Regions from separate parts of the Microbacterium gilvum genome, predicted to be linked through region 2. Evidence: predicted binding sites of a transcription regulator. Region 2 holds the regulator's gene; the other holds the start of a gene.
The links. The regulator LexA, encoded in region 2, represses DNA repair genes until DNA is damaged. The targets are predictions, from matches to a motif close to TCGAACANNTGTTCGA.
Positions count from the first base shown of each region.

Region 1: ABD998_RS05890 (Rv2578c family radical SAM protein) is a predicted target of LexA. The motif match lies at 4,704-4,719, and genes of this name have one in related genera.

Region 1 is NZ_BAABKO010000002.1:6,702-22,029, forward strand. Features, by position in the region: gene ABD998_RS05865 (ECF transporter S component) at 1-222, shown strand, start outside; gene ABD998_RS05870 (ABC transporter ATP-binding protein) at 257-1,957, shown strand; gene ABD998_RS05875 (energy-coupling factor transporter transmembrane component T) at 1,954-2,757, shown strand; gene ABD998_RS05880 (siderophore-interacting protein) at 2,766-3,611, shown strand; gene ABD998_RS05885 (M15 family metallopeptidase) at 3,619-4,620, opposite strand; gene ABD998_RS05890 (Rv2578c family radical SAM protein) at 4,727-5,776, shown strand; gene ABD998_RS05895 (aldose 1-epimerase family protein) at 5,777-6,694, opposite strand; gene ABD998_RS05900 (MarR family winged helix-turn-helix transcriptional regulator) at 6,751-7,293, opposite strand; gene ABD998_RS05905 (MMPL family transporter) at 7,373-9,562, shown strand; gene ABD998_RS05910 (YoaK family protein) at 9,679-10,317, opposite strand; gene ABD998_RS05915 (hypothetical protein) at 10,325-10,501, opposite strand; gene ABD998_RS05920 (DEAD/DEAH box helicase) at 10,614-12,752, opposite strand; gene ABD998_RS05925 (efflux RND transporter permease subunit) at 13,011-15,328, opposite strand, start outside.
Region 2 is NZ_BAABKO010000004.1:390,985-406,312, forward strand. Features, by position in the region: gene ABD998_RS12990 (class I SAM-dependent methyltransferase) at 1-163, opposite strand, end outside; gene hflX (GTPase HflX) at 304-1,821, shown strand; gene ABD998_RS13000 (hypothetical protein) at 1,826-2,578, opposite strand; gene ABD998_RS13005 (S9 family peptidase) at 2,583-4,547, opposite strand; gene lexA (transcriptional repressor LexA) at 4,606-5,289, opposite strand; gene ABD998_RS13015 (LysM peptidoglycan-binding domain-containing protein) at 5,541-5,894, shown strand; gene ABD998_RS13020 (histidinol-phosphate transaminase) at 5,925-7,004, shown strand; gene hisB (imidazoleglycerol-phosphate dehydratase HisB) at 7,045-7,644, shown strand; gene hisH (imidazole glycerol phosphate synthase subunit HisH) at 7,641-8,288, shown strand; gene priA (bifunctional 1-(5-phosphoribosyl)-5-((5-phosphoribosylamino)methylideneamino)imidazole-4-carboxamide isomerase/phosphoribosylanthranilate isomerase PriA) at 8,374-9,120, shown strand; gene ABD998_RS13040 (SseB family protein) at 9,104-9,871, shown strand; gene ABD998_RS13045 (DUF1844 domain-containing protein) at 9,905-10,315, opposite strand; gene infC (translation initiation factor IF-3) at 10,595-11,167, shown strand; gene rpmI (50S ribosomal protein L35) at 11,241-11,435, shown strand; gene rplT (50S ribosomal protein L20) at 11,469-11,855, shown strand; gene ABD998_RS13065 (TrmH family RNA methyltransferase) at 11,924-12,730, shown strand; gene ABD998_RS13070 (amino acid ABC transporter ATP-binding protein) at 12,819-13,559, shown strand; gene ABD998_RS13075 (glutamate ABC transporter substrate-binding protein) at 13,629-14,531, shown strand; gene ABD998_RS13080 (amino acid ABC transporter permease) at 14,588-15,235, shown strand; gene ABD998_RS13085 (amino acid ABC transporter permease) at 15,232-15,328, shown strand, end outside.

The DNA of each region.
Region 1 (15,328 bases), on a different contig from region 2:
TGGCGGTTCCTCCTGTCCGGCACCGTGATCGGCGTGCTCGTGGCCGTCATCGTCGCCCTCGCCGCCGACATCGCGGCGCTCCCCGGATGGGCGCAGACCACCTACCTCGTGCTCTCGCTCCTCGGCCCCGTCGTGTGGACCCTCGTGGGCCTCGGTGCGGGGGCAGGGCTCCGCCGTGCCGGAGTGGGGGCGCCGCGCCGCACGCACGTCGCGTCACGATGACGCCTTCCAGGTAAGGCAAGGCTAAATTGGTGGCGTGAGCCCCGCCGTCGACGAGCCCCCGCTGCTGCGCGTGCGCGGACTCTCGATCGCCTACCCCGACCGCGCGCCTGCGCCGTCCGACGCCTCGTTCGACGTCCGCCGCGGTGAGGTGGTGCTCGTGCTCGGCCCGAGCGGCTCGGGCAAGTCGACGCTGACGCTCGCGCTCGACGGTCTCGTGCCGCACGCCGTCGACGCCGACATGGACGGCGCGGTCGTCGTCGCCGGCGTGGACACGCGCGATTCCTCTCCCGCCGCGCTCAGCGCCACCGTGGGCATGGTCTTCCAGGACCCCGACACGCAGATCGTGACGGCGACCGTGCTCGACGAGGTCGCCTTCGCGCTCGAGAACCTCCTGCTTCCCATCGCCGAGGTGCTCGCGCGCAGCGAGCGCGCGCTCCGCCGCCTCGGGCTCTGGGAGCGCCGCAACGACGACCCGGACACGCTCTCGGGCGGCGGGCGCCAGCGGCTCGCGATCGCCTGCGCGCTCGCCGTCGACGCCGACGTGCTCGTCCTCGACGAGCCGACCGCGAACCTCGACCCTGTCGGCATCGACGACGTCTACGCGGCGCTCGCCGAGATCGCGGCGGACGGAGACCGCGCGATCGTGCTCGTCGAGCACGATCTCGACGCCGCGGCGGAGATCGCGACGCGCGTCGTCGTGCTGGACGCCGACGGCCGCCTCGCCGTCGACGGCCCTCTCGGCACCGTCCTGCGCGACGGGTACGAGTCCCTCGAGCGGATGGGCGTCTGGCTGCCGTCCGCGCTCGTCGCGGCGCGCACGCTGCGCGACGCCGGCTGGAGGATGGCCCCGCTCCCGCTCACACCCGACGCGCTCGCGGCGGCGATCGACGCGCAGCAGGCCCCGGAGGCCGCGCCTGCGCTGCCACCGGAACCCCGCTCGGAGGGCGCGGACATCGCCATCCGGGTGCGCGGGCTGACCGTCCGACGCGGCGGGCGGACGCTCCTCGACGACGTCGACCTCGAGCTGCCGCGGGGGTCGTTCACGGCCGTGGTCGGTGCCAACGGCGCCGGCAAGACGACGCTCGTGCAGGCGATCGCGGGCGTCGTCCGGCCGCCCCGACGCGCTGTCGTGGTCGACGGGCTCGACATCGGCCGCGCCTCGGCACGGGAGGTCTCCGCCCGCATCGGGTTCGTCTTCCAGAACCCCGAGCACCAGTTCATCGCGCACACGGTCTTCGACGAGCTCGCCCATGGCCTGCGCATCCGCGGCGTCGCCCCCGACGAGACGCGTCGGCGCGTGGACGACCTGCTCGCGCGGTTCGGTCTCGACGGGCACGCCGACGCCCATCCCTTCCGCCTCTCGGGCGGCCAGAAGCGGAGGCTGTCGGTCGGGACCGCCCTCATCACGGGGCCTGCCGTCCTCGTCCTCGACGAGCCGACGTTCGGGCAGGACAGGGCGCGCGCCGAGGAGCTCCTCGCGCTCCTCGACGACCTGCACCGCGGCGGGACGACGATCGTCGTCGTGACGCACGACCTCGCCCTCGCCGCGCGGCACGCCACCGACGTCGCCGTCGTGGCGGACGGCCGACTGCGCGCGCACGCCCCGGCCGAGGCCGTGTTCGCCGACGCCGGCCTGCTCGCCGACGCCGGCCTGCGCCTCCCCTCCCTCCACCGCGTCCTCGCCGACCGCCCGGCCGCGTCCGCCGCGCTCGCCCGGTCGGAGGCGCGCGCATGACCGCGCTCATCGGCGCCCCGCCATCCGATCGCGTGCGCGGCCTGCGCGCGCTCAACCCGCTCGCGAAGCTCGCCGCCCCCCTCCCCGCGATGACCGTCGTCCTGTTCAGCCGCGACCTCGTCACTCCGCTCGTGTTCCTCGCTTTCGCGTACGCCGTCGTCCTCGGCGGCGCGCGTCCCACCCGCCGCACGCTCGCGCTGCTCGTCATCGTGCTGCCCGCGCTGGCGCTCGCCGTCGGCGCCGGCTTCTCGCTCTGGGCCGATCCCGCGCGGGTCGCCGGCACGCCGGTCCTCCTCTCGGCAGGCGGATGGCGGCTGCACGCGGGCGCGGTCGGGATCGGGTTCGCGACGGGGCTGCGCCTCGCCGCGCTCGTCGCCCTCGCTCTCGTCGGCGGGACGACGACCGAGGGCCCGGAACTCGTCCGGGCCGCCATCCGCCAGCTGAAGCTGCCCTACCGCGTCGGATATGCGGCGCTCGCGGCGTACCGGTTCGTGCCGAGGTTCCGTCACGAGCTCGACGTCATCCGCGCGGCGCACCGCGTCCGCGGGCACCACGGCGGGCGCGGACCCGTCGCCGCGGTGCGTCGCGGGCTGGGATACCTCGTGCCGCTCCTCGCGAGCGCCATCCGCCACGCCGAGCGGGTCGCGCTGGCGATGGATGCCCGCGCCTTCGGCGCGCATGCCACCCGCACCGAGCGCCACGAGGTGCCGTGGCGCCCGCGCGACACCGTCTTCGTCCTCGCGTTCTGGGCGGTCACCGCGATCGCCACGACCGCCCTTCTCGCCCCCTCGACCCCTTAGGAGCACTCATGGCCGTCGCCAGCCGCCTCGTCAAGCCCGCATCGCAGGAGCTGCTGCGCCTGACCGTCCAGCGCACCGAGCGGCTCTCGCCGCACTGGATGCGCGTCACGCTGGGAGGGGGCGACATCGGCCGGTTCCAGCCGATGGGGTACGACCAGTGGTTCCGGATCTTCCTCCCCGTCCACGGCGAGGCGGGGCTCGAGCGCGTGCCGGCGAAGGCCAACAAGATGCTCGGCTACCTCAAGTTCCTGCGGATCCCCGAGGGGATGCGCCCCGCCATGCGCAGCTACACGGTGCGCGCGTACCGGCCGGCCGAAGGCGCGGACGGGGCCGAGATCGACGTCGACTTCGTCGTGCACGCCGCGGCCGACGGGTCGATGGGCCCCGCGCCGAGCTGGGCGCTCGGCGCGCAGCCGGGCGAGGACGTCGCCATCATCGACGAGGGTCTCGTCTTCAACCCCGAGCGCGGCACCGGCCCCGTCGTGCTCGTGGCCGACGAGACGGGGCTTCCCGCCGTCGCCGGCATCTGCGGCTCGCTCCCCGCGGACGCCGGCGGGCTCGCGATCGTCGAGGTGCCGTCTGCCGACGACGCCCTCGACTTCCCCCGGCCGGACGGCGTCGCGCTCCGCTGGGTGGTCCGCACGGATCCGCAGGCCCGACCGGGCGCCGGCGCGCTCGACGCGCTGCGCTCCGCCTCCCTCCCGGGCTCCCCGTTCCATGCCTTCCTCGTCGGCGAGCAGCAGCTTCCCACGGGCGGTCGTCGTCATCTCGTCGGCGAGCACGGCGTCGACAAGGGGCTCATCGACTTCTGCGGCTACTGGCGGGTGGGGGCCGGGGCGGGATCGGTCGCGTGAGCGGCCGTCAGTCGAGGTAGTCGGGCGCGGCGGGCAGCCCGAAGAACTCCTCGAGCGTGTGGAACCCGCCCTCGCGGTAGGCCTCGGCGAGCTCGACGCCGATGTAGCGGAGGTGCCACGGTTCGGGGTCGTACCCCGTCGTCTCGGTACGGCCGCTCTCGTAGCGCACGATCCATCCGTGCCGCCAGGCGTTCTCGACGATCCAGTCGCCCTGGGCCGTGCCCTCGATCTCGTAGATCGTGCCGCAGCCGCCGTTCGCGCAGGCGACGACGTCGGCCGCGAGCCCGAGCTGGTGCTCGCTGTGCCCCGGACGTGCCGAGATCGCCTCGGCGCCTTCGCGCCCGAGGGAGCCCACCTGCCCGCCGAAGGTGCTCACCTGGGTCGCGTACGAGCGGTACCCGCTCTGCAGCGCGACGTCGCCCGCTCCCGCGTCGGCCGCCGCTCCGACGAGCGCGTCGAGCGCGGCCGCCGCGTCGGCGCGGAGCCCTCCGCCCACGAGGCTGGGCGTCTCGGCAGGGAGGATGACGGCGGGCGCGTAGTCGACGGGGCTCACCGCACGCTGCTTGTTCACGACGACCCACGACCATCCGGGATCGTCGAGAGGGAGGCACTCCGCCCCCGCCGCAGCGGCGGCCCTCAGCTGCTCGCCGCCGCCGAACGCCGCGACCATGGCCGCCACGTCGTGCGTCTGCGCGGCGACGGCCGCCGCGTCCGACGCGCAGCCGTCGGAGGCCGGCTCGACCTCCGCGACCTCGAACAGGGGCACGGGGAGCGCCTCGATCGAGCCGGGCCGGGAGTCGGCGGACTCGGCTGCCGAGGTCTGCTGCGGCGCGGCGTGACTCGGGCCGTCGCCCCCTGCGACCGCGAGCGCACTGCCCAGGACGCACGCGCCGACGACGCCGGCGACGGCCGCCAGCACGACGAGACCCCGCCCGGAGAGGAGCCGCGGCTCAGGCGCCGCGTGCTTCGCGACGAGACCGCGGCGCCGTGCGTACCGCCCGTTCGTCATCCCCCTATTGTCGCGGACGCGCTCACGGCGCCCGGCAGGCTCCCCGTGGAGAACATATATGCGAGCCTGGCTTGACTTCTCTCTCGAAGATCTGTTCCATAGACGGATGCGGTGGAACGGACAGCGGATCGGCGACGTCGACGCCTCGGCGCTGCCGGGGCTCGACCGGCTCGACGGCCTCGTCCGCACCGTCACGACGCCCGAGTTCGCGGGCCTGACGTTCCACGAGGTCGCCGCGAAGTCGGCGCTCAACCACGTGCCCGGGCCGAGCTCGATGCCGTTCGACTGGACGGTCAACCCGTACCGGGGCTGCAGCCATGCCTGCGTGTACTGCTTCGCCCGCGGAACGCACGAGTACCTCGAGCTCGACGCGGGGCGCGACTTCGACTCGCAGATCGTCGTGAAGGTCAACATCGCCGACGTGCTGCGGCGCGAGCTCGCGAAACCCGGGTGGCAGCGCGAGCACGTCGCCCTGGGCACGAACACCGACCCGTACCAGCGCGCCGAGGGACGCTACCGTCTCATGCCCGGCATCATCGACGCGCTCGCCGACTCGGGCACGCCCTTCTCCGTCCTCACGAAGGGCACCCTCCTGCGTCGCGACCTGCCGCAGCTCGCGGCGAGGAGAGCCGACGTCGACATCTCGCTGGCGATGTCGATCGCCGTGCACGACGACGCCCTGCAGCGCGCCATCGAACCCGGCACGCCGACGGCGCGCGCCCGCCTCGACACCGTCAGGGCGGCGGCCGACCTCGGCTTCCGCGTGCAGGTCTTCCTCATGCCGATCATCCCGCATCTGAGCGACTCCGTCGAGGCGCTCGACGAGGCGCTCACGCGGATCAGGGCGGCAGGCGCGCATCGCGTCGTGTACGGGTCGATGCACCTGCGGCCCGGCGTGAAGCCGTGGTTCTTCCAGTGGCTCGCCCGTGAGCGCCCCGACCTCGTCGCCGCCTACCGCGGCCTCTACCCCGGTGCATCCGTCGAGGCGCCGAAGGGGTACCGCACCTGGCTCGCTCAGCGCATGCGCCCCCTCCTGCGCGCCCACAGCCTGGCGGGCTCGGCGGAGGAGGACCAGCCGCCGCGCACGCGGTCGCACCCGAAGGCGACGCCGCGCGTCGTCGAGACGGCAAGGAAGACGGCGCCGACCCTCTTCTGATCAGGCGCTCAGGGTCACACCCCACGAGAGCGTCCAGTCCTCGCCGGGAGCGAGCCAGCGGAGCCCCTGGCCCGAGTTGAGGGCGTCGGCGGGTGCCGTCATGGGCTCGATCGCGACGGCGAGCTCCGTTCCCGGGTAACCCGACGTCGTGAACACCTGCACGTAGTCGAACCCCTCCCCCTGCCAGACCGTGACGGTCCGGCCATCCGGCGCGGCGAGCGTGTTGCGCACACGACCGTCGCCGCCGCGCGCGAGCCGGCCGTAGGCGCGGTCGAGCTGCACGTCCGCGAGCCGCGCGCCGCCGCGCAGATCGGTCGCCGCGTCGACGGGACGCTCTGCCACGGGCAGCATGCGGTCGTCGAGCTCGAACCACGTCGCCCCCGGCACGGCGAGCCGCAGCTCGCCCGTCGGCACGTCGCCGAGACGGAAGAACGGATGCGTGCCGACGGCGACGGGCGCCTCGGCGTCGCCCTCGTTGCGGATGCGATGCGTCACCTCGATCCCCTCGTCGACGAGCGCGTAGGTGACGCTCGTCGCGAGCGTGAACGGATAGCCCGACTGCGGGAAGATGCGCGCCGAGAGGGTCGCCGCCGCGTCGCCCGTATCGACGGAGTACGGGAAGAAGCGCAGCAGGCCGTGGCTCGCGTTCCCGTACTTCGGCTCGGAGACGGCGAGCTGCTCGGCCGCACCGTGCTGCGACCATCGGCCGTCGCGGACGCGGTTGGGCCAGGGCACGAGGACGATCCCCGATGCGGACGGCGTGCGCTCGCCGTCGGGATATCCCTGCACGATGTCGATGCCGCCCACGGTCAGGGCGCGAAGCGAGGCGCCCACCTGCGCGATCCGCGCCGTCACCTCGCCGCGCGGTCCACTCCGGCGCAGCCGCACCTGCTCGCCTGTGGGGTCGATCTCCGCCATGGCCGTCCCTTCTCGGATTCCGTCGCAGACGATCCTCCCAGACGCCGGATGGCCGCTCAGCTCTCGTCGAACCCCGTCGCTCCGAGCTCGTCGGCGATGTCCTGCAGGAACCGCGTCACGACGCCGCGCTCGGCCGACGTGAGCCGCGCAGCGGCGATCGCCCGGCGGGCGTGGATGCGCCCGATCGTGTCGGTCGCGGCGATGCGCGTCTCGGGGGTGATGGCGACGGTGAGGGCGCGCCGGTCGCTCGGATGCGGTGTGCGGACGATATGCCCCGCGGCCTCGAGCCTGTCGAGCAGCTTCGTCGTCGACGCGGTCGAGATCGAGAGGAACGCCGCGAGGACGCCCGGTGTCACGACGTCGCCTCGATTGCCCGCGACGATGAGGTAGTGGAGCGCGCGCATGTCGGTCTGATTGAGCTTCATGTAGCGCAGGGACGCCTCGTTGAGCGACTGCTCGGCCTGGCGCAGCCGGCCCATCGCGTTCATGAGGGCGCCGATCTCGGCGACATCCTGCGGCGAGAGCCCTGCTCGGTCGACGAGGGCTCCGACGGGGTCGTTGGCGTCGAGGTCGTACACCCCCGCTCCGGTCTCCGTCATGCGATCATCCTACCTGCCAGGACTCGAAATCAATGAAGCTTCTTGCTAGGCTAGCTAGTGATTAGACGACTGGAGCATAATGTCCCCTCTCCCCGAAGCACCGCGCGTGCAGTCGAGCACCGCGAGCACGACCTCTCCTCGCGTCCCCCGCTGGCTGCGCGTCCTCCTGCCCGCGGTGCTCATCCTCGTGTGGCTCGCGGGCGCATCGATCGGCGGGCCGTACTTCGGCAAGGTCGACGAGGTCTCCTCGAACGATCAGACCACCTACCTTCCCGAGAGCGCCGATGCGACGGCCGTCCAGGAACGGCTCTCCGACTTCACCGACGGCGACGCCATCCCCGCCGTCGTCGTCTTCTCCGCCGACGCCCAGCTGAACGACGACGACCTCGCCGCCATCGACGAGCGGCTCGCCGCGGCGGCCGATCTCGACGGCGTCGACGAGGTCTCCCCCGCCATCGCCTCCGACGACGGGAAGGCGGCGCAGGCGTTCGTCCCGATCTCCTCCGACGCCGAGCTGTCCGAGGTCGTCGCCGCACTCGACGAAGCCCTCTCCGACGGGCTCCCCGCCGGCGTCGTCGTGCACATCACGGGGCCCGCCGGATTCTCCAACGACCTCGTCTCCGCGTTCGCCGGAATCGACGGGATCCTGCTGCTCGTCGCCCTCGCCGCCGTGCTCGTCATCCTCGTCGTCGTGTACCGGTCGCTGCTCCTGCCCGTGGCGGTGCTCTCGACGAGCCTGTTCGCGCTGTGCGTCGCGCTCCTCACGGTGTGGTGGCTGGCGAAGGCCGGCGTGCTGCTCCTCAGCGGGCAGACGCAGGGCATCCTCTTCATCCTCGTCATCGGCGCCGCGACCGACTACTCGCTCCTGTACGTCTCTCGGTACCGCGACGAGCTCATCCGCACCGAGAGCACCTGGACCGCGTCGATGCGGGCCCTGCGCGGCTCGTTCGAGCCCATCCTCGCGTCCGGCGGCACGGTGATCGCCGGCCTCCTCTGCCTGCTGCTGAGCGACCTCAAGTCGAACAGCACGCTCGGCCCCGTGGCGGCCATCGGCATCGTCTTCGCGATGCTGTCGGCCCTCTCGCTGCTCCCCGCGCTCCTGTTCGCCTTCGGTCGAGCGGCGTTCTGGCCGCGGCGGCCCGCATACGCGCCCGACACGGCGGCCGATGGCGCGCCCGCACGGGGCCTCTGGGCCGGGGTAGGGCGGGCCATCCGCGCGAGGCCGCGCGTCATCTGGGCGCTCACGGCGGTCGTGCTAGCCGCGGGCTCGATCGGGTTCACGCAGTTCCAGGCCGACGGGGTGTCGCAGTCGGACCTCGTGCTGGGCGAGTCGCAGGCGCGCGAGGGCCAGGAGGTGCTCGGCGAGCACTTCCCGGCGGGGTCCGGAAGCCCCGTCTACGTCCTCGTCGCCGAGGACGACCTGCAGGCAGCGGCCGATGTGCTGCTCGCCGACGACGGCATCGACGGCGTCGCCGTGACGGCCGACACGGAGAGCGGGAGCGCTCCCGTGACGGAGGACGGCGTCACGGCCTTCGGCCCTCCCGGCACTCCGTCCCCCGATCCCACCGTGGCGGATGGCGATGTGCTGCTGCAGGGCACGCTCGCGGACGCCGCCGACTCGACCGCCGCGGAGCAGACGGTGCGCGATCTGCGGGGCGCGCTCGACGACGCCGTGCCCGGCGCGCTCGTGGGCGGCGTCACGGCGACCGATGTCGACACGAACGACGCGTCGATCCACGACCGCAATCTCATCATCCCCGTCATCCTCGCGGTGATCCTCGTGATCCTCATGCTGCTGCTGCGGTCGATCCTCGCGCCCGTGCTGCTCATCCTCACGACCGTGCTCTCGTTCGGAACCGCCATGGGAGTGTCGGCGCTCGTGTTCAACGAGGTTCTCGGGTTTCCGGGGGCCGACCCCGCCGTACCGCTGTACGGCTTCGTCTTCCTCGTGGCGCTCGGCATCGACTACAACATCTTCCTCATGACGCGGGTGCGCGAGGAGTCGCTGCGGCACGGGACGCGCGACGGAATCGTCCGAGGGCTGGCGATCACGGGCGGCGTCATCACCTCGGCTGGCCTCGTGCTCGCGGCGACGTTCACGGCGCTGTCGGTCATCCCCGTGCTGTTCCTCGTGCAGCTCGCGTTCATCGTCGCGTTCGGCGTTCTGCTCGACACGTTCATCGTGCGCTCGCTGCTCGTGCCCGCCCTCTCGTACGACATCGGCCGCGCCATCTGGTGGCCGTCGGAGCTCGCCCGCGGCGCGCGCTGAGGCGGTGCCGGCGGGCGAGCACACCGCAGGAGATCCGGCCGGGCGGATGGCCCCTCCCGCGTGATCCGGCGAGCCACGGGGAGGCGTTCCCCCGGAACTCCTGCACGGTGTCCGGGTCAGACCGTGCGGCGTCGCGCGAGCGCGATCGCGGCGACCGCGAGGATGCCCGCCGCGACGGCCAAGGCGATGCCGCTGCCCAGCCGGTGCGTCGCGGCTCCTGCCGCCGCGCCGGCGCCGAGCGAACCCCACAGCAGAAGTGGGCGTCGCCACGCCGTCGACGAGCGGCCGGCGATCGCATCCGCGATCGCGAGCCCCAGGCTCACGAGCGTGCCCGTCGCATACGTGATCGCGACGCGCGCGCGGCCATCGGCGATGTAGAGCGTGTTCAGTGCGCCCATGGCAGCGGCCAGCAGCGCGAAGCGCACCGGCGAGGTCGGCGCCGTCCACGCGAGCACGGCGCTGACCGCGAGCAGCATCGCCGCTCCCGCGACCGGTCGCGCCCGATTGCCTCCGCCGGAGCCCGCCGAGATCGCCGCGACGATGACGCCGCCGAGGAACGAACCGACGAGAGCGAGCGGGAACAGCGCCGTCGCGGGCGCCTCGTCGAGGAGCGCGACGCCTGCCTGAGTCGAGTTGCCGCTCATGAACGACACGAACAGCCCGCCGGTGTCGATGAAGCCGATCGCGTCGACGAACCCCGCGACGCCGCTCAGCATGGCCGACAGCGCGAACCCCCGGCGCGTCACCTCCCGCATCGCGAGCTCAGCGGTCGCCGGCGGGCGACCACACCACGATGAGGAACGTCGCGACAGGTCCGAGGATCAGCGATCCGAGGAACCATCCGAGCCGTGTGCGGTTCTTCTGCTCGGCGAGACCGGCGTTCACGAGGGCGAGCGTGAGCCATCCGCCGCCGCCGGCGAGCCATCCGTTGATGTCCATACCCCCACGGTACGGGAGCATGTCGCCGCGGCCCCGAAGGCATCAGCCCGGTCGGTGACGCGCAACGGCCCCGTCGCGCGATGCGACGGGGCCGTGATCCGGATGGCGGCCGTTACGCCGTGAGCTCCGCGGCGGTCGGCACGGCGCCCGCGATCTCCTCGAGGAGGTCGTCGCCCGGACGCACCTGGTCGAACGGCGCCTCGATCTCGGCGCGGTCGAGCAGCTCGCTCATGCGGCGCTGGCGCATCCGCGTGATGAGGGTGACGACCCGGCCCGAACGGCCAGCGCGACCCGTGCGACCCGCGCGGTGCAGGTACGTCTTGTACTCGGTGGGCGCGTCCGCCTGGACCACGAGATCGACGTCGTCGACGTGGATGCCGCGAGCGGCGACGTCCGTCGCGACGAGCACCTGCGCGCGACCCTTCGAGAACTTCTCGATGTTGCGTGTGCGCTTGGCCTGGTTCAGGTCGCCGTGGAGCGCGACGGCGGTGATGCCCGCGTCCTCGAACTGCTCGGCGAGCTGCTCGGCGTACGCCCGGGTGCGCGAGAAGACGAGCGTCTTCCCCTCGCGGTCGACGAGCGTGTCAAGGATCTCGCCCTTGCTGCGCTGATCGATGACGAGCACGCGGTGGTCGATCGTGCCAGAGTCCTGCGTCTCGCCCGCGACCTCGTAGACCGAGGGCTCGACGAGGAACTCGTCGACGAGCGCCGCGACCTCGCGGTCGAGCGTGGCCGAGAAGAGGAGCTTCTGCGAGCCGTCGGCCGTGAGGCGCAGCAGGCGCTGCACGGGCTCGAGGAAGCCGAGCTCGCACATGTGATCGGCCTCGTCGAGGACGGCGATCGAGATCTGCGACAGGTCGAGCTTGCCCTGCGCCTGCAGGTCCTCCATGCGGCCGGGCGTGCCGATGATGATGTCGACGCCCTTCTGCAGCGCTCCGACCTGGCGCCCCTGCGGCACGCCGCCGTAGATCTGCGTCGTGAAGAGGCCGACGCTGCGCGCGATCGGCTGGATGGTGCGGTCGATCTGCAGGGCGAGCTCGCGCGTGGGGGCGAGGATGAGCGCGACGGGGGCGCGGCCGAACTCTCGCTTCGTCCCGGCCTTGGACCGCAGCACGCGCTCGACGAGCGGTGCGCCGAAGGCGATCGTCTTGCCCGAGCCCGTGCGTCCGCGCGCGAGCACGTCGCGGCCCTCGATGATGGGCGGGATGGTCGCGGCCTGGATCGGGAACGGCTTGTCGGCGCCGAGGGCGGCGAGGGCGCGCTCGATGTTGTCGCCCAGGCCGATCTCCGCGAACGTCACCTCGACGGCGTCGTCGGTCTGGATGGCCTGGGCCTCGAGGCGCTCGTGAACGACGTCGATCTGCTGCTCCTGCGCGGCCGAGCGAGCAGGACGGTCGTCGCGGCGGAAGCCGCCGTCACGCTGAGCGCCGTCACGACGCTCGTACCCGCCCTCGCGACGCTGCCCGCGGTCGCGACCCGCGAAGCCGCGGTCGTCCCGACGGAAGCCGCCCTCACGCTGGCCGCCGCCGAAGCCGCGCTCGTCACGGCGCTCGTAGCCGCCTTCGCGACGCTGACCGCCCTCGCGACCCGAGAAGCCGCGGTCGTCACGACGCTCGTAGCCGCCTTCGCGACGCTGGCCGCCGAAACCGGCGTCGCGACGCTGACCGCCGTCACGACCCGAGAAGCCGCGGTCGTCACGACGGTGACCGCCCTCACGCTGACCGCCGAAACCGCCCTCGCGACGCTGACCGCCGCCGAAACCGCGATCGTCACGGCGCTCGTAGCCGCCCTCACGACGCTGGCCGCCATCGCGACCCGCGAAACCGCGGTCATCACGACGGGGGTAGCCGCCCTCGCGACGCTGAGCACCGCTGAAACCGCGATCGTCACGACGTTCGTAGCCGCCCTCGCGACGCTGGCCGCCGTCGTGCTGGCCGCCGAAGCCCTCACGACGCTGACCGCCGCCGAACCCGCGGTCATCACGACGGGGGTAGCCGCCCTCGCGACGCTGAGCACCGCTGAAACCGCGATCGTCACGACGCTCGTAGCCGCCCTCACGACGCTGACCGCCCTCGCGACCCGCGAAGCCACGGTCGTCCCGGCGGTATCCGCCCGCGGCGCTGTCGTCGCGGCGCGGGCCGCGCGACCCGCCGTCGTTGCCGCGGAACGGACCGCCGGTCTTCTTCTTGGCGTAGCGCGGATCGAAGTTCTGGGCGGGGCGACCGCCGGCCGGCTTCTTGCTCTTGGGCATGGGTGTGTCCTTCTGGTTCTCGCACGAGAACAGCGCCTGCGCACGCATGCGCAGGCAAACCCGGGCGTCCATCGGCCGGGGGCCATTCATGTGATGGTTCATGCGCGTCGATCGACGCTCACCATCGGCCCCCGGACTCACACTTGCTCAAAACGTCCGCGCTCTACGCGGTGTCCGAAGCCGACCGCACCACGTTACCGGGCCCGACTGGGAAACGCCCCTGCACCCGGAATCGGCGCGGCGCGCACCGACCCGCTGCTACCGCGGGCGGTGCTGAACGGGTGCCGCGGTCGGCAGGCCGTCCGCGGGCGCCGACCGACCACTCGTCGCTGTCCCCGCCGTGCCCGCCTCGGCGGTCACGGCGACGGAGACGGACACCGTCACGGGCGCGCCCGACGACACCTGCTCCGAGACGACGGTGCGCGCCACGGGGATCGCCTCTGCCGGCGAGCTCACGGCCTGCGCGGAGTCCCGCCTCGAGACGCGCGAGACCGGAGACGCGGGGGCCGCGGCGACGGGCGCATCCTCCTCCGAAGGCGCCGCGGAAGCCGGCGCGCCGGCGGACGCGGGCGATCCGCCGCCATCCGGCTCGGTCGCGGGCCCGCCGTGCTCGCCCGACCCGCCAGGCCCACCGGTGCCTCCGCGCCGGGCGATCCGCCGCTCCTTCGCGCCCTCGACCAGGTTGTAGAGCGTCGGCAGCACGATGAGGGTGAGGAACGTCGACGAGACCAGGCCGCCGATGACGACGATCGCGAGCGGCTGCGAGATGAACCCGCCGTGCCCCGTGATACCCAGCCCCATGGGCGTGAGCGCGAAGATCGTCGCGAGGGCCGTCATGAGGATGGGCCGCAGTCGCATCGACGCGCCGGCCAGCGTCGCGTCGTGCGTCGACAGTCCCTTCTCGCGGTACTGGTTGACGAGGTCGACGAGCACGATCGCGTTCGTCACGACGATGCCGATGAGCATGAGCACGCCGATGAGCGACGCGACGCCGAGCGGCACGCCCGTGACGACCTGCAGCAGGATGGCCCCGGTGGCCGCGAACGGCACCGACACGAGCAGCAGGATCGGCTGGCGCAGCGACTTGAAGGTCGCCACCATCACGACGTACACGATGAGGATGGCCGCGAGCATCGCGAGACCGAGCTGGCTGAACGAGTCCGCCTGCTGCTCCGCGACGCCGCCGACCGACGCCGATGCGCCGTCGGGGAGGTCGGCCGCCTCGATCGCGGCGGCGGCCGAGGCGGTCGCCACCGCGAGGTCGTCGCCCGCGGGCGGCACCGTGATGGTCGCCGTGCGGCGCCCGTCGACCGTCGTGATGGATGCGGGGCTCGCGCTCTCCTCGATCGTCGCGAGGTCCTGCAGCTGCACGACCCCGGTGGCCGTCGGGATGTCCAGCTCGCGCAGCTGCGCGACCGTCGCCGGCGGGTCGGACACCGCGATGTAGATGTCGAGGGAGGCCTCCTCGAACTCGACGCTCCCCGCCTGCTGCGGCTGCATGGTCGACGACACGATCGAGCCGATCGCCGCCTCCGACAGCCCGGCTTCCGCTGCCGCGTCGCGATCGACCTCGACGGCGATGTACGGCAGCGACGAGGCGAGGTCGTCGGTGACGGCGCCCACGCCGTCGCGGCCGTCGAGCTCCGCGACGATGGCGTCGGTCGCCGCGGCGAGCACGTCGGAGGTCGGTGCCTCGACGCTGATCGCGATATCGCTCGACCCGAAGCCGGCTGCGGCCGAGACGGTGAGGTCGCCCGCGTCGTCGAGGGCGTCGAGGGCGTCCTGCACCTCCGCGCGAAGCTCCTCCTGGTCGACGCCGTCGGCGCTCATGACGGAGTACGTGACGCCGCCCCCGCCCGAGAACGCGTCGGAGAGGGCGGAGCCGCTCGATCCGACCGACACCTGCACCGTCTCGATGCCGTCGATCCCGTCGAGCACCTCTTCCACGCGCTGTGCGGCGGCGTCCTTCGCCTCGAGGCTCGCCGTGTCGCCGAGGTCCTGCGAGATCGTCATGGTGTTCTGCCCCGAGTCGCCGAGGAAGTTCACCTTCATGAGGGGAGCGAGCGCGACGGTGCCGACGAGCACGACGACCGCGAGCGCGACCGTGAGCCCGGAGTGCCGCAGCGTCCATCCGAGGATCGGGTGGTAGGCCCGCTGCAGACGGGACGGCGGCGCGTCGGGGTGCTCGGGATCGATCGGATGGCCGTGCTCATCGAGGAGCGGCTTGCCGGGTCGCATGAACCAGTACGCGAGCACGGGCACGATCGTCAGCGCGACGAGGAGCGACGCGGCCATCGCGATCGTCACCGTCATGGCGAACGGACGGAACAGCTCGCCGACCATGTCGCCGACGAACACGATCGGCAGGAAGACGGCGACGGTCGTGATCGTCGACGCCGTGACCGCTCCGGCGACCTCGCGCACGGCAAGGCGGATGGCCGAGCCCTTGTCGGCGTCGCCCACGTAGTGCCGCTTGATGTTCTCGATGACGACGATGGAGTCGTCGACGACGCGGCCGATCGAGATCGTGAGCGCGCCGAGCGTGAGCATGTTGAGCGTGTAGCCGAACGACTGCA
Region 2 (15,328 bases):
TCGGGGCGTGCGCGAGCAGCACCGCGGTGCCCGCGTCGACATGACCCGGGCTGAACACCCCGCCCGCCGTGGTGACCTCGACGTCGCGACCTGCCAGGGACACGCGGATGCGACGGAGCTGCTCGGGAGCGGAGGGATTCGCACTGAAGTAGTGATCCCCCATGGGGAACGAGATTACCCGAGGAGCGGGCTCGGGGCGAAGCCTCGACGGCGGGTCCGCGCCGCCCCGGCGACACGCCCGACGGGGTATCCTGGAGGGCTGGACGCCCGCGCACCGCTGGCGCACCCGACGAGAGGCACCCTTTGACCGACACGACCCCGTCCGACGTGCAGGCCGATCCGCAGACGGACCCGGTCGATCGCGTGCTCTCCCGCGCGGAGTCGCGCTCGGGCGTCCGCATCTTCGGAGCCGCGCAGGCGCTCCAGGCGGAGTCGACGGCCGACGGGTCGACGACCGACGGCGAGCAGTGGGATCTCGAGGCCCGGCACGCGCTGCGCCGCGTCGCGGGGCTCTCGACGGAGCTCGAGGACGTCACGGAGGTCGAGTACCGCCAGCTGCGCCTCGAGAACGTCGTGCTCGTTGGCGTGTACGCGCAGGGGTCGCTCGCCGACGCCGAGAACTCGCTCCGCGAGCTGTCCGCGCTGGCGGAGACCGCGGGCTCGACGGTCCTCGACGGCGTGCTGCAGCGCAGGCCGCACCCCGACCCCGCGACGTATATCGGGCGCGGCAAGGCCGACGAGCTCAAGGACATCGTCGCGGCCGTGGGCGCCGACACCGTGATCGCCGACACCGAGCTGGCCCCCAGCCAGCGCCGCGCGCTGGAGGACGTCATCAAGGTCAAGGTCATCGACCGCACGGCCGTGATCCTCGACATCTTCGCCCAGCATGCCAAGACGCGCGAGGGCAAGGCGCAGGTCGAGCTCGCGCAGCTCGAGTACCTGCTGCCGCGCCTGCGCGGATGGGGCGAGTCGATGAGCCGCCAGGCGGGCGGCCAGGTCGGCGCGGGGGGCGCGGGCATGGGCTCGCGCGGACCCGGAGAGACGAAGATCGAGCTCGACCGCCGTCGCATCCGCACGCGGATGGCGCAGCTGCGCAAGCAGATCCGGGAGTTCGCCCCCGCGCGCGACGCCAAGCGCTCAGAGCGCAAGCGCAACACGGTGCCGTCGGTCGCCATCGCGGGCTACACCAACGCAGGCAAGTCGTCGCTGCTCAACCGGCTGACGAGCGCGGGCGTGCTCGTCGAGAACGCGCTGTTCGCGACGCTCGATGCGACCGTGCGCCGCACCGAGACCGCCGATGGCCGCGTCTTCACGCTCGCCGACACCGTCGGCTTCGTCCGCAACCTCCCGCATCAGCTCGTCGAGGCGTTCCGATCGACGCTCGAGGAGGTCGCCGACGCCGATGTCATCGTGCACGTCGTCGACGGCCACCATCCCGATCCCGCCGGGCAGCTGGCGACGGTCCGCGACGTCATGGCGGATGTCGGGGCCCGCGACATCCGGGAGATCGTGGTCTTCAACAAGTCCGATCTCATCGACGACGACGCGCGCCTCGTGCTGCGCGGTCTCGAGCCGGACGCGGTGTTCGTCTCCTCCCGCACGGGGGAGGGGATCGCCGAGCTCCGCGCCGTGGTGGAGGCGGCGCTGCCGCTTCCCGCCGTCGAGGTGCGCGCCCTCGTGCCGTACGGACGCGGCGATCTGCTGTCGGCCATCCATGAGACGGGGATCTTCCTCTCGCAGGATCATGAGGAGGGCGGCACGCGCGTGCACGTGCGGGTGTCGCCGCGGCTCGCCGCGGACCTCGCGCCCTACGCGGTCTGACCCCTCAACGGGCGCCGAGCCATACCAGCGCCGCGACGGCGAGGGCCTGCACCCAGCTGACCATGCTGCCGACGAGGAAGTACTCCGCCTGCGTGCCCCGATCGCGGTCCCGGGAGATCTCCGGGAAGCGGACGATCCCCTTGGCGGCGATGAGGGCCGCCACGACGGGGTAGGCCTGCGCGAGCACGAGCCCCGCCAGCACGATGCGCTCGAGCGGCCCGATGATGCGCCCGCCGCGCAGGGTGTGCGTCGTGCGCGGGTCTGGGGCGTCCACGGCAGCGCGGTCGGAACGGGCGAACAGGCGCCGCGGCGGAGAGGGCTCGTCGTCGGCGGGGACGTCCTCGCTGCGGAGCGCCGCGCGCACGACGAGGTTGGCCGACTCGAGGAGGAAGAGCGCCCCGCCTGCGACGAGGACGACGAGCCCGACCGGCGTGCCCGCGGATCCGATGGAGGCGGGCACGGTGCCCGGAGGGAAGGCGAGACCGGCGGCCGCGACGGCGGCGAGCACCACGACGGGCGCGAAGCCGAGCGGTGCGCGGTCCGGACGCACCGTGCCGAGCCATCCGATGGCGCACGCGGCGGGGACGACCGCCAGCACGGCCGATGAGGCCGGATCCGCGCCGAGCGCCGCTCCCGCGAGCGCGCAGAGGAGGAGGACGGCGGCCACGGACACCGCGCGCGCCGCGCGCGGTGCGACGAGCCGGCGCCCCAGATCGGAGGCGCCGACCGCGGCGAGGACGAGGCCGGTCAGTTCCATCTGGTCAGACGATAGCCGGAGGCTCCGACATCCCCGAGAGGGGCAGCGGAGGCACCCCCGGCGTGTCGAATCCCAGCACGGCGCCGAGGAAGGCCGCCTCCGCCTCGAACGCGCGCACGATCGCGTCCGCGCCGCGGAACCCGTGGGACTCCCCGGGGAAGAGCAGGTACGCGTGCGGCACACCGCCCTCGGAGAGCGCGTCGCGGAGCGCCTCGGACTGCGACGGCGGGACCACGGGGTCGTCGGCGCCCTGGAGGATGAGCAGCGGCGTGCGCAGCCGCTCGGGGTGCGACAGCGGCGACCGGTCGACGTAGAGCTGCTCGGCGCCCGGCAGCGGGCCGACGAGGCCGTCGATGTACCTGGCCTCGAAATCGTGGGTCTCCGCCACGAGCAGGCGCAGGTCGGCGACGCCATAGCGGCTGATGCCGGCCGCGAACACGTCGGTTCCGGCGAGGGCGCACAGGACGGTCCAGCCCCCCGCCGACCCGCCGCGGACGGCGAGCCGCGCGGCGTCCGCGAGCCCCTCCGCCGCGAGCCCGCGCGCCGCGGCGGCGACGTCGGCGACGTCGACGACGCCCCATTCGCCGCGGAGCCGCTCACGGTAGGCGCGCCCGTAGCCCGTGGAGCCGCCGTAGTTCACGTCGAGGACGGCGATGCCGCGGCTCGTGAAGTACGTGATGGCAAGGGAGAGCGATCCCGCCACGTGGGCGGTCGGCCCGCCGTGGACGAGTACGAGACAGGGCGGCAGCTCGCCGTCCCGGCCCTCGGCGACGGGGCTCGTGGGCGGATAGTGGAAGGCGTGCACCTCGCCGGACGGGCCGTCGAAGGCGACCGCCCTGGCCTCAGGCAGCCACTCCGGGTCGAGGGAGGACACTCCGCCCCGCAGCGCCGTCAGGGTCCCGAGGGCGAGATCGAGCAGCCAGATCCCGCCGGGTGTGCGCGGACCCGCGCCCGTCAGCAGGGCGCGGGTGCCGCGGACGTCCTCGACGTGCATCTCTCCCAGCACGGTGTCCAGGTCGGTCACCGTTCCGCCGTCGATGAGGACGAGTCGGTCGCGCCCGTCCGTCTCGACGGCGAGGATGCGTCCGTCGGCCAGCGGGGAGTACCAGCGCGTCCCGAGGTTCCAGAGCGGTCCGCCCGTGTCGGCGTCGACCGTGCGGACGACGGCGACCTCGTCGCCCCGCGCATCCAGACGGGCGCGGTGCAGGTTCCAGCGGGCGGCGCCGCCGGGGCGGATGGGCGGGTCGGCGGAGAACAGGAGCGTGTCGTCGGAGATCCACTCCGGCTGGAGCGCGGAGACCTCCGTGCCGTCGACGCGCCCTCCCGCGAGCGTTCGCCACTGCGAGATCCGGCCGTCGGCGCCGAGGTCGCCGATGCGCAGCTCCGCGGCGTCCCACGGCATGTCGGGATGGTCCCACGCGATCCAGGCGAGGCGGCCGGCGCGCGGGGAGGGGAAGGCGAGGAAGTCGCTCCCGGCGACGACGCTGACGATCCGGTCGGGCCTCCGCGCCGCTGAGCCGTCGAGCGGCACCGTCACGATGTCGCGCGTCACCCGCCGCCCGTCCTGGCGCTCGCGGACGGCCCACAGCCGCCCCGTGGCGAGCACGAGGTCGCCGTACGCCGCGTGCTCGTCCGCGGGGGTGAGCGCGACGGGCAGGCCGCCGGCCGCGAGGGAGTACACGCGCTGATCCGACTGCTCGACGAACAGGAGCGTCCCGTCCGGACCGGGCAGCCATGCGCCGCCGCCGTACTCGTGCACGCGCGACCGTGCGCTCCACGGGGAGGGGAGCACCATCCCGCCGTCCGATGCGCGGCGCACGGCCGTGCGTCCGCGCTCGGAGGGCACGCCCTCCGCCCACCAGATGTCGTCGTCGGCGAAGCGCGCGCCCGACAGGCGGGGCGCCGACACCGCGATGTCCGACGCGGCGAGGGGCGAGGGCCAGGAGCCGTAGGGGAGCGTCTGCGTCATGCCGTCCACGCTATCCGGCGCCGCGGCCGCCGGGCGGGCGGGATGCGGGACCGCGGGATCAGACCGCGCGCAGGATGGCGACGACCTTGCCGAGCACGACGGCCTCGTCGCCGAGGATGGGCTCGAACGCGGAGTTGCGCGGCAGCAGCCAGGTGTGCCCGTCGCGCTGGCGGAAGGTCTTCACGGTCGCCTCGCCGTCCACCATGGCCGCGACGATGTCGCCGTTGTCGGCCGTCCCCTGCGATCGCACGACGACCCAGTCGCCGTCGCAGATGGCCGCGTCGATCATCGACTCGCCCGTGACCTTGAGCATGAACAGGTCGCCCTTGCCGACGAGCTGGCGGGGCAGCGGGAAGATCTCCTCCACATGCTGCTCGGCCGTGATCGGCACGCCTGCGGCGATGCGGCCGACGAGCGGTACGAGAGCGGCGTCGCCGACGGAGGGGGCGGAGTCGGCGGGGTTCTCCGCGGCGGAGCCGGGAAGGTCGATGAGCACCTCCATGGCGCGGGTCTTCCCCGGGTCGCGCCGCAGGTAGCCGCTGAGCTCCAGCTGACCGAGCTGGTGAGTCACGCTCGAGAGCGACTTCAGGCCGACGGCGTCTCCGATCTCGCGCATGCTCGGCGGGTAGCCGTTCACCTGGATGGACCGCTGGATGACCTCGAGGATGGCCAGCTGCTTCTCGCTGAGGTTCTTGCGCCTGCGCGTCCGCGGCTTCTCGCCGCGCGTCTGGGCATCCGTCATGTCCGTGCTCCTTCGCTGCCCCGAGCGGATGTCGGTGGTGCGTGATGTGGTGATCCCGTCGAGAAGACGGTATCGGATGCGACACGGATCCGAGGAGATTTGTTCGAGCGTGTCGCGCACGGAGCGGGCGACGGCTTCGAAGACAACTCTTGACACGCCCGGCACATCGAAGATAGATTCGGAACATCGCTTCGGGCCTGCATCTCCCGGCCGAGATGCAGGTTCGAAGCGGACCCGAGGAAGGAACCGACATGAGCACCATCCGCACAGCCCCCGTCCGCCGTACTCGACTGCGCCTCACGGCGCGTGGTCGTCGCGTCGTCGCCGCGCTCGCGGCGGCGCCCGTGGTGACGGCGATCGGTCTCGGTGTGCTCAACGGGGGCGGCGCGCTGGGATCCAGCGATGCCGGCGTGCCTGCGGGCGGGTTCGAGACCGTGACGGTCCTCGCGGGCGACACCCTGTGGGGGATCGCGGAGGAGATCGCTCCCGACGCCGACCCGCGGGACGTGGTCGACGCGATCGTCCGCCTCAACCGCCTCGACGGCGGCGGGGTCGACGCCGGCGCGGAGATCGCCATCCCCGCGGCCTACGCCTCGGCGGACTGAGCCCCGTGCGCACGCCCTAGCATGGATGGGGTGACCGCCACCCTCGACGACCTCCCCCTGCGCGACGACCTCCGCGGACAGCAGCCGTACGGCGCTCCCCAGGCGCCGTTGCCCGTCGCCCTCAACGTCAACGAGAACACCCACCCGATCCCCGACGACGTCGCCGACGACATCGCCGACTCGGTGGCCCTCGCGCTCCGCGATGTCAACCGGTACCCAGACCGCGAGTTCACGACCCTCCGCGAGGGCTTCGCGGACTACCTCGGCCACGGGATCGAGCCCGCGCAGATCTGGGCGGCGAACGGCTCGAACGAGGTGCTGCAGCACATCCTGCAGGCGTTCGGCGGACCGGGTCGCACGGCGTTCGGCTTCGCCCCCACCTACTCGATGTACTCGCTGCTGACCCGCGGCGTGGGCTCGGCATTCGTCGCGGGTGAGCGCGGCGCTGGCTTCACCCTCACTCCCGAGAGCGCCGCCGAGCAGGTCGCCGACGCGGGGCCCGACGTCGTCTTCCTGTGCGCACCGAACAATCCCACGGGGACGCCGCTCGAGAACGACGTCGTGGAGGCGGTCTACGAGGCGTCCCGCGGAATCGTCATCGTCGACGAGGCGTACCGCGAGTTCGCCCCGCGCGACGTGCCGTCGGCGCTGCAGCTGCTCCCCGGGCGCGAACGCCTCGTGGTGTCGCGCACCATGAGCAAGGCGTTCGCGTTCGCGGGCGCGCGAGTGGGGTACCTCGCCGCCGATCCCGCGCTCGTCGACGCCCTCCGCCTCGTGCGACTGCCGTACCACCTCAGTGCGCTCACACAGGCCGCGGCGTCGGCCGCACTCCGCCACTCCGACACCATGCTGTCGATGGTCGACGACATCGTCGTGCAGCGCGATCGCATCTCCGCCACGCTCGAGGCGCTCGGCTACACGGTCTACCCGACCTGGTCGAACTTCGTCCTGTTCGGCGGGGTCGACGACGTCCGCGGCACGTGGCAGGCGCTCTACGACCGCGGGATCCTCATCCGCGACATCGGCATCCCCGGTCACCTTCGGGTCACGGCGGGCACGGAGGAGGAGACGAGCGCGTTCCTCGACGCGCTCGCCGAGATCGGCCGCTGAGCGCGGGATGGGGCCGACGGCGCGCCGATAGAATCGATGCATGACCCGAATCGCGCGCCGCACCCGTTCCACGAGCGAGTCGACCATCGAGCTCGAGCTCGACCTCGACGGCACGGGGAAGAGCACCATCGACACGAGCGTGCCCTTCTTCGACCACATGCTCACGGCGTTCGCGAAGCACTCGCTCACGGACCTCTCCGTCACGGCGACGGGCGACACCCACATCGACGCGCACCACACCGTCGAGGACACCGCGATCGTGCTCGGGCAGGCGATCCGCGAGGCGCTCGGCGACAAGTCGGGCATCTCGCGATACGGCGACGCGCTCGTCCCGCTCGACGAGGCGCTCGCGCAGGCCGTCGTCGACATCTCGGGCCGGCCGTACCTCGTGCACACGGGGGAGCCTGCCGGGTTCGAGCAGCACCTCATCGGCGGCCACTTCACGGGCTCGCTCGTGCGCCACACGTTCGAGGCGCTCGCGTTCAACGCGGGCCTCACCGTGCACGTCCGCGTCCTCGGCGGCCGCGATCCCCACCACATCGCCGAGGCCGAGTACAAGGCGTTCGCGCGCGCGTTCCGGCAGGCCAAGGCGCTCGACCCGCTCGTGGACGGCATCCCGTCGACGAAGGGCGCGCTGTGACGGCGCGTCCGAAGGTCGCCGTCCTCGACTACGGCTCCGGCAACGTGCACTCGGCGGTGAAGGCGCTGGAGGCCGCCGGCGCCGACGTGTCCCTGACCCGCGACCGGTCCACGGTGCTCGATGCCGACGGCCTCCTCGTCCCCGGAGTGGGCGCCTTCCAGGCCGTCATGGAGCAGCTCGACGCCATCCGCGGCGGAGAGCTCATCGAGCGGCGTCTCGCGGGCGGGCGTCCCGTCCTGGGCATCTGCGTCGGCATGCAGGTGCTCTTCGCGCGCGGCATCGAACGCGGCGTCGAGACGGAGGGCCTCGGCGAGTGGCCGGGGACCGTCGCGCAGCTCGATGCGCCCGTCGTCCCCCACATGGGCTGGAACACGGTGGACGCGGGCGACGGGTCGCGGCTCTTCCGCGGGCTCGAGGGCGAGCGCTTCTACTTCGTGCACTCCTATGCGGCGCAGCAGTGGGAGCTCGACGTCCAGCCGCCGTTCCCCCAGCCTGTGCTGACGTGGGCGCACCACGGCGGTCCCTTCCTCGCCGCCGTCGAGAACGGGCCGCTGTCGGCCACCCAGTTCCACCCCGAGAAGTCGGGGGAGGCGGGCATCCGCCTGCTGCGCAACTGGGTGGACGGCCTCGCTCCCGTGCTGTGACAGCACCGAGTTGGAGCGGGGGCCGCGGGCGGTCTAGTCTCTTGACTCGTGCGTCCGCGGGAAAGGCCCGCGTGCACGAGGAGCCATGAACGATTTCGCGTCCACACCCGCACTGACCCTCCTCCCCGCTGTCGACGTCGCCGACGGCAAGGCCGTCCGGCTGACGCAGGGCGAGGCCGGCTCCGAGACGAGCTACGGCGATCCGCTCGAGGCCGCCGACAACTGGAAGAGCCAGGGTGCGGACTGGATCCACCTGGTCGATCTGGACGCGGCGTTCGGCCGGGGGTCGAACGCGGGCATCCTGCGGAAGGTCATCAAGCACGTGCGCGGCGTGAACGTCGAGCTCTCGGGCGGCATCCGCGACGACGCCTCTCTCGAGGCCGCCCTCGAGAGCGGCGCGCAGCGGATCAACCTCGGCACGGCCGCGCTCGAGAACCCCGAGTGGACGGCATCCGTCATCGGGCGCTACGGCGACGCGGTCGCGGTCGGGCTCGACGTGCGCGGCACGACGCTCGCCGCCCGCGGATGGACGCAGGAGGGCGGGGACCTCTGGGAGGTGCTCGAGCGCCTCGAGGAGGCCGGCTGCAGCCGCTACGTGGTCACCGACGTGACGAAGGACGGCACGCTGCGCGGGCCGAACATCGAGCTCCTGCGCGAGATGGCATCGCGCACGCCGAAGCCGGTGGTCGCATCTGGCGGCGTGTCGAGCCTCGACGACATCGCCGCGCTGCGCGACCTCGTCCCGCTCGGCGTCGAGGGAGCGATCGTCGGCAAGGCCCTCTACTCGGGCGCGTTCACGCTCGCCGAGGCGCTGGATGTCGCCGGATACTGACGGCCTCTCCGATTCCGCCGGCGTCCCCTGGGAGGGGCGCCGGTTCCATCCCAACCCCGCTGCGGGAGACGACGGCTCGGCCGACCCCGCACTGTGGGACGCGCTGACGGGATTCCGCGCCGGTCGCGCGTCCGCGCGCGAGGTCGTCGACGCGCTGCGTGGCGCGCGCGTGCTCGTCCCGCTCGTCGCGGAGAAGGGCGACGAGGGCGTCGGAGCGCACGGGCTCGCCGTCGACAAGACGCAGGAGCTGTCGATCGTGACGGTCTCGGCGCCGGACGGCCGAAAGGTGCTTCCGCTCTTCAGCTGCGTCGAGACCCTCTCGGCGTGGGACGCGGCTGCTCGGCCGATCCCCGTGGCGGGCCCCCGCGCGGCGCTCGCGGCCGCGGGGGAGGACACCGACCTCATCGTCCTCGATCCGACGAGCCCCACGGAGTTCGTCGTGCGCCGGCCCGCCGTCTGGGCGATCGCGCAGGACCAGGCCTGGGAGCCCTCGCCCGAGAGCCCGGACGTGTTCCTCGCGCTGCAGACGAGCATCCGCGGCGAGCTGGCCGTGCTCGATCTCGCGGTGGAGGCCGGCGATCCGGAGGCGCGCCTGCGGGGCCCGGAGCTCGTCGTCCGGCTCCGCCTCGTCGACGGTCTCGAGCGCGGGGAGCTCGACGCGGTCCTGCAGCGGCTGGCGCGCCGCTGGGCGGCGGACGACCGCATCGCCGTGCTCGTGGACTCTCTCCAGGTCACGCTCGAGCGCGGCTGACGCGGCCGTCCTCGGCTCGGACGGCCGGATGCCTCAGATGACGGGGCCGGTGTACTTCTCGCCCGGGCCCGCCCCCGGCGCGTCAGGGATGAGCGACAGCTCGCGGAAGCGCAGCTGAAGCGAACGCAGCCCGTCGCGGATGGGCCGCGCGTGCATGTCGCTGATCTCCGGGGCGGCGGCCGTGACGAGGCCCGCGAGCGCGTTGATGAGCTTGCGCGCCTCGTCGAGGTCGACGAGCTCGTCGGCGTCCGCCGCGTCGGCGAGGCCGAGCTTCACCGCTGCGGCGCTCATGAGGTGGACGCAGCTCGACGCGATGACCTCGACGGCGGCGACGTCGGCGATGTCCCGGACGGCCTCGGTGGCGGCCGCGGCGCGCTCCTGCTCCTCCCACCGCGCGTGGCGTTCGGCGTCGTGGATGGGCTCGTCGGACGGAATGGCGCTCATGGACCGCTCTCTGGTAGACTCTTGCGGGCTCCGGAGTTCGCTCCGGACGAAAGAGGATTCAGTTCCCACCCGCGCTTGCCGCTCCAGGCTACCGGGTCATGCACACTCCGCTCGCGTCCGCGCGGGTCGATCAGGGTGTCGAGCCGATGTCGATCGTCGTGCTCGGGTGGATGCTGAACTCTTCTCCCGCCCGCGCCGCGACCCTCGCGACACGGTGGCTCGAATCACGCACCCAAGGAGTTCCGCATCAGCGATCCCCGCACCAACGAGCGCATCCGCGTGCCAGAGGTCCGACTCGTCGGCCCGGCAGGCGAGCAGATCGGCGTCGTCCGTATCGAGGTGGCACTGCGCCTGGCGCAGGAGGCCGACCTCGACCTCGTCGAGGTGGCCCCCAACTCGCGTCCTCCCGTGGTCAAGATCATGGACTACGGGAAGTTCAAGTACGAGGCCGCCCAGAAGGCCAAGGAAGCGCGCCGCAATCAGGCGAACACGGTCCTCAAGGAGGTCCGCTTCCGCCTGAAGATCGACCAGCACGACTACGACACCAAGCGCAAGCGTGCCGAGGGCTTCCTGCAGGCGGGAGACAAGGTCAAGGCCATGATCCTGTTCCGCGGCCGTGAGCAGTCGCGCCCCGATCAGGGCGTGCGCCTGCTGCAGAAGTTCGCGGAGGACGTCGCGGAGTTCGGATCGGTCGAGTCGCGGCCCACGATCGACGGCCGCAACATGGTGATGGTGATCGCCCCGCATCGGAACAAGTCGGAGGCGAAGGCCGAGCAGAACGCCGCGCGCGCAGCGACCAAGCAGGCGCAGCGCGAGGCGAAGACGGTCGCCGCGGAGCCCGCGGCGGAGTAGTCCCCCGAACTTCCCGCTTCGGCGGGTTGCACATCACGTCGCCCACCGGGCGCAGACGCAAGGAAAGAAGAAGATGCCGAAGCAGAAGACCCACTCGGGCAGCAAGAAGCGCTTCAAGATCACCGGCAGCGGCAAGATCAAGAAGCAGCAGGCGGGCATGCGCCACAACCTCGAGCACAAGTCGAGCCGCCGCACCCGCCGCCTGAACCAGGACCAGGTCATCTCGGGCAACGACCTCAAGGTCGTCAAGAAGCTCCTCGGTCGCTGAACCGCGACGGACGTTCGTTAGGAAGTATGAAGAATGGCTAGAGTCAAGCGCGCAGTAAATGCGCAGAAGAAGCGTCGCGTCATCCTCGAGCGCGCCTCGGGCTACCGTGGTCAGCGTTCGCGCCTGTACCGCAAGGCGAAGGAGCAGGTCACCCACTCCCTCGTCTACGCGTACCGCGACCGTCGCAAGCGCAAGGGCGACTTCCGCCGCCTGTGGATCCAGCGCATCAACGCCGCGAGCCGCCAGAACGGCCTCACCTACAACCGCCTCATCCAGGGCCTCGGCCTGGCCGGCGTCGAGGTCGACCGTCGCATCCTCGCGGAGCTCGCCGTCCACGAGCCCGCGACGTTCGCGGCCCTCGTCGACGTCGCCAAGAAGGCTCTGCCCGGCGACGTGAACGCGCCGAAGTCGGCTGCGTGATCTGACACGCCTCGCGAAGAGGGCGCCCCTGAGGGGCGCCCTCTTCTGCTGTCTCTACACTTGAGGGCGTGCTGGAGAATCCCCGATCGCCGCGAGTGCGGGCCGTTGCGAAGCTGGCGAGGCGCGTCGCCCGCAAGGAGACCGGGCTGTTCCTGCTCGAGGGCCCGCAGGCGGTCCGTGAGGCCGTGGCCTTCCGCCCTGATGTCATCGTGGAGCTGTACGCCACACCGACCGCGCTCGAGAAGCACGCGGACCTCCGCTCCGCGCTCGTCGACGAGGGCGTCGAGATCGAGTTCGTCACGGAGGACGTGCTGGCCGCCATGGCGGACACCGTCACGCCGCAGGGCTTCGTCGCGGTCGCGAAGCAGAACCCGACCGCCCTGAAGGACGTCTTCTCCGCGCGCCCGCGCCTCGTCGCGATCTGCGAGGAGGTGCGCGATCCCGGCAACCTCGGCACGATCATCCGCGCCGCCGACGCGGTGGGCGCCGACGCCGTCGTGCTGACGGGGCGGACGGTGGACCCCTACAACCCGAAGGTCGTCCGGTCGACGACGGGATCGCTCTTCCACGTGCCCGTCGTCGTGGGCGCCGATCTCGCGGACGTCGTCGCGCGTTCGCGCGGGGCCGGCCTCGACGTGGTCGCTGCGGATGTGAAGGGCGACGACCTGCTCGCCGCGCGACGGGACGGATCGCTCGCGCGGCCGACGGCGTGGCTGTTCGGCAACGAGGCGCGAGGCCTCGCCGACGATGCGCTCGCCCTGGCGCACCGAGCGCTGAGGCTGCCGATCTTCGGCCGTGCCGAGTCGCTCAACCTCGCGACCGCGGCGAGCGTGTGCCTGTACGAGAGCGCGTTCGCCCAGCGCGAGGCGGAATGAGCACCTGGGGAGCTCTCCCCGTCACAACTCTGTAAATCCTCGCCCGGGGATGTTCAGGATCTGCACAGCCTGCGCCTAGGGTGAACCCATGGCTGAGCCCCTCGTCGTCGTCAAGGACGTGCAGAAGCACTACGGAGACTTCCACGCGCTGAAGGATGTCGACCTCACGGTCGACAAGGGCGAGGTGGTGGTCGTGATCGGGCCGTCCGGCTCCGGCAAGTCGACGCTGTGCCGCACGATCAACCGCCTCGAGACGATCACGAGCGGGTCGATCACGATCGACGGCAAGGAGCTGCCGAAGGAGGGCAAGGCGCTCGCGAACCTGCGCGCCGAGGTCGGCATGGTGTTCCAGTCGTTCAACCTGTTCGCGCACCTCACGATCCTCGAGAACGTCACCCTCGGTCCCATCAAGGTGCGCGGCATGAAGAAGGCGGACGCAGAGAAGGAGGCGCGCGCTCTGCTCGAACGCGTCGGCGTGGGAGCGCAGGCCGACAAGCTGCCCGCCCAGCTGTCCGGCGGGCAGCAGCAGCGCGTCGCGATCGCGCGAGCGCTCGCCATGCATCCCAAGGTCATGCTGTTCGACGAGCCGACGAGCGCGCTCGACCCGGAGATGATCAACGAGGTGCTCGACGTCATGGTGGGGCTCGCCCACGAGGGCATGACGATGATCGTCGTCACCCACGAGATGGGGTTCGCGCGCAAGGCCGCCAACCGCGTCGTGTTCATGGCGGACGGTCAGATCGTCGAGCAGTCGGCGCCGGAGGAGTTCTTCACCAACCCGACCTCCGACCGCGCCAAGGACTTCCTGTCCAAGCTCATCACGCACTGACCCCTGACTCCGGAGCCGCACAACGGCGTGAGGCCCGGTCAAGTTCTCAACCGAGAGAGAGGAACGCACATGCGCAAGATCAGGACCCTCGCGAGCGTGGGGATCGCCGCCACGGCGCTGCTCGCCCTGACCGCCTGCAACAGCGGCACGCCCGGAAGCACGACGGGTGACGGCGGCGACGACGCCGATGAGCCGCTCTTCGAAGTGGCGACCGAGGTCGACCTCGAGGGCAGCCCCACGTACGACGCGATGGTGGAGCGTGACGGGGTCGTCGTCGGCGTCAAGGAGGACCAGCCGGGGCTCGGATACCTCGATGCCACGACCAACGAGCGCACGGGCTTCGACATCGACATCGCTCGCTGGATGGCCGCTTCGCTCGGCTTCAGCGAGGAGCAGATCGAGTTCGAGGCGATCCCGTCGGCCAACCGCGAGCAGGCCATCATCAACGGCGACATCGACTACTACGTCGGCACGTACTCCATCACGGATGCCCGCAAGGAGCAGATCGACTTCGCAGGCCCGTACTTCGTGACCGGGCAGGGTCTGCTCGTCGCCGCCGACAACGACACGATCGAGTCGGATGCCGACCTCACGTCGGACGTGACGGTGTGCTCGGCGACCGGCTCGACTCCCATCCAGAACATCCGCGACAACTACGAGGCGCAGACTGAGGAGTTCGACACCTACACGCAGTGCGTCGACGCCCTTCTTAATGGCACCGTCGACGCCGTCACGACAGACGAGCTGATCCTCATCGGATACGCGGCGCAGAACCCGGAGGAGCTCAAGGTCGTCGGCGAGCCGTTCTCGACGGAGAACTACGGTATCGGGCTCCCGAAGGGCGACGACGCTCTGCGCACGTTCTTCAACGAGACGCTGACAGACGGCGGCGACACGTGGCAGGCGATCTTCGACGCGAACCTCGGTGCCTCCGGAGTCTCCGCGGAGCAGCCTGCGGTCGACCAGTACTGATCATCGGTCCGGGCGGCTCGCGCCGCCCGGACCACCACTCGCGGAAGGGATGAAGCGTGGACACACTGGTCGACAACCTCGATCTGTGGAGCGGTGCGCTCGCGAACACCGTTCTCCTGTTCTTCGTCAGCGGTCTGATGGCGCTCGTCCTGGGGTTCGTCGTCGGTGCCATGCGCGTGTCTCCAGTCCCCATCGCGCGCGCGGTCGGGACCGCGTACGTGAATCTCGTGCGGAACACGCCGCTGACGCTGATCTTCTTCTTCTTCGCACTCGGCTTCCCCGCGCTCGGTGTGGCCGACCTCAGCTACACGACGCTCGCCATCCTGGCGCTCGGCTTCTACACCGCCACCTATGTCGCCGAGGCGCTCCGCTCCGGCATCAACACAGTTCCCGTCGGCCAGGCCGAGGCAGCCCGCGCGATCGGGCTCTCGTTCGGGCAGGTCATGACGCTCGTCGTGCTGCCTCAGGCGGTGCGCTCGGTGGTGCCGCCGATGATGAGCGTGCTGATCGCGCTGCTCAAGAACACGACGGTCGCGGCGGGCTTCTCGGTCTTCGAGCTGGGTGCCATGCGCGCGAACCTGTCGGAGCGCGGCGAGCCGGCGATGGTGGTGCTTCTCTGGATCGCCGCGTTCTTCGTCGTCATGGTCCTGTTGCTCTCATGGCTCCAGCGAACGCTCGAGACCCGGTGGAAGGTGATCCGATGACCTCCGTCCTGTACGACGTCCCTGGTCCGAAGGCGATCCTGCGGAACCGGATCCTGGGCGCGGTGACCATCGTCGCTCTCGTCGCCCTCTTCG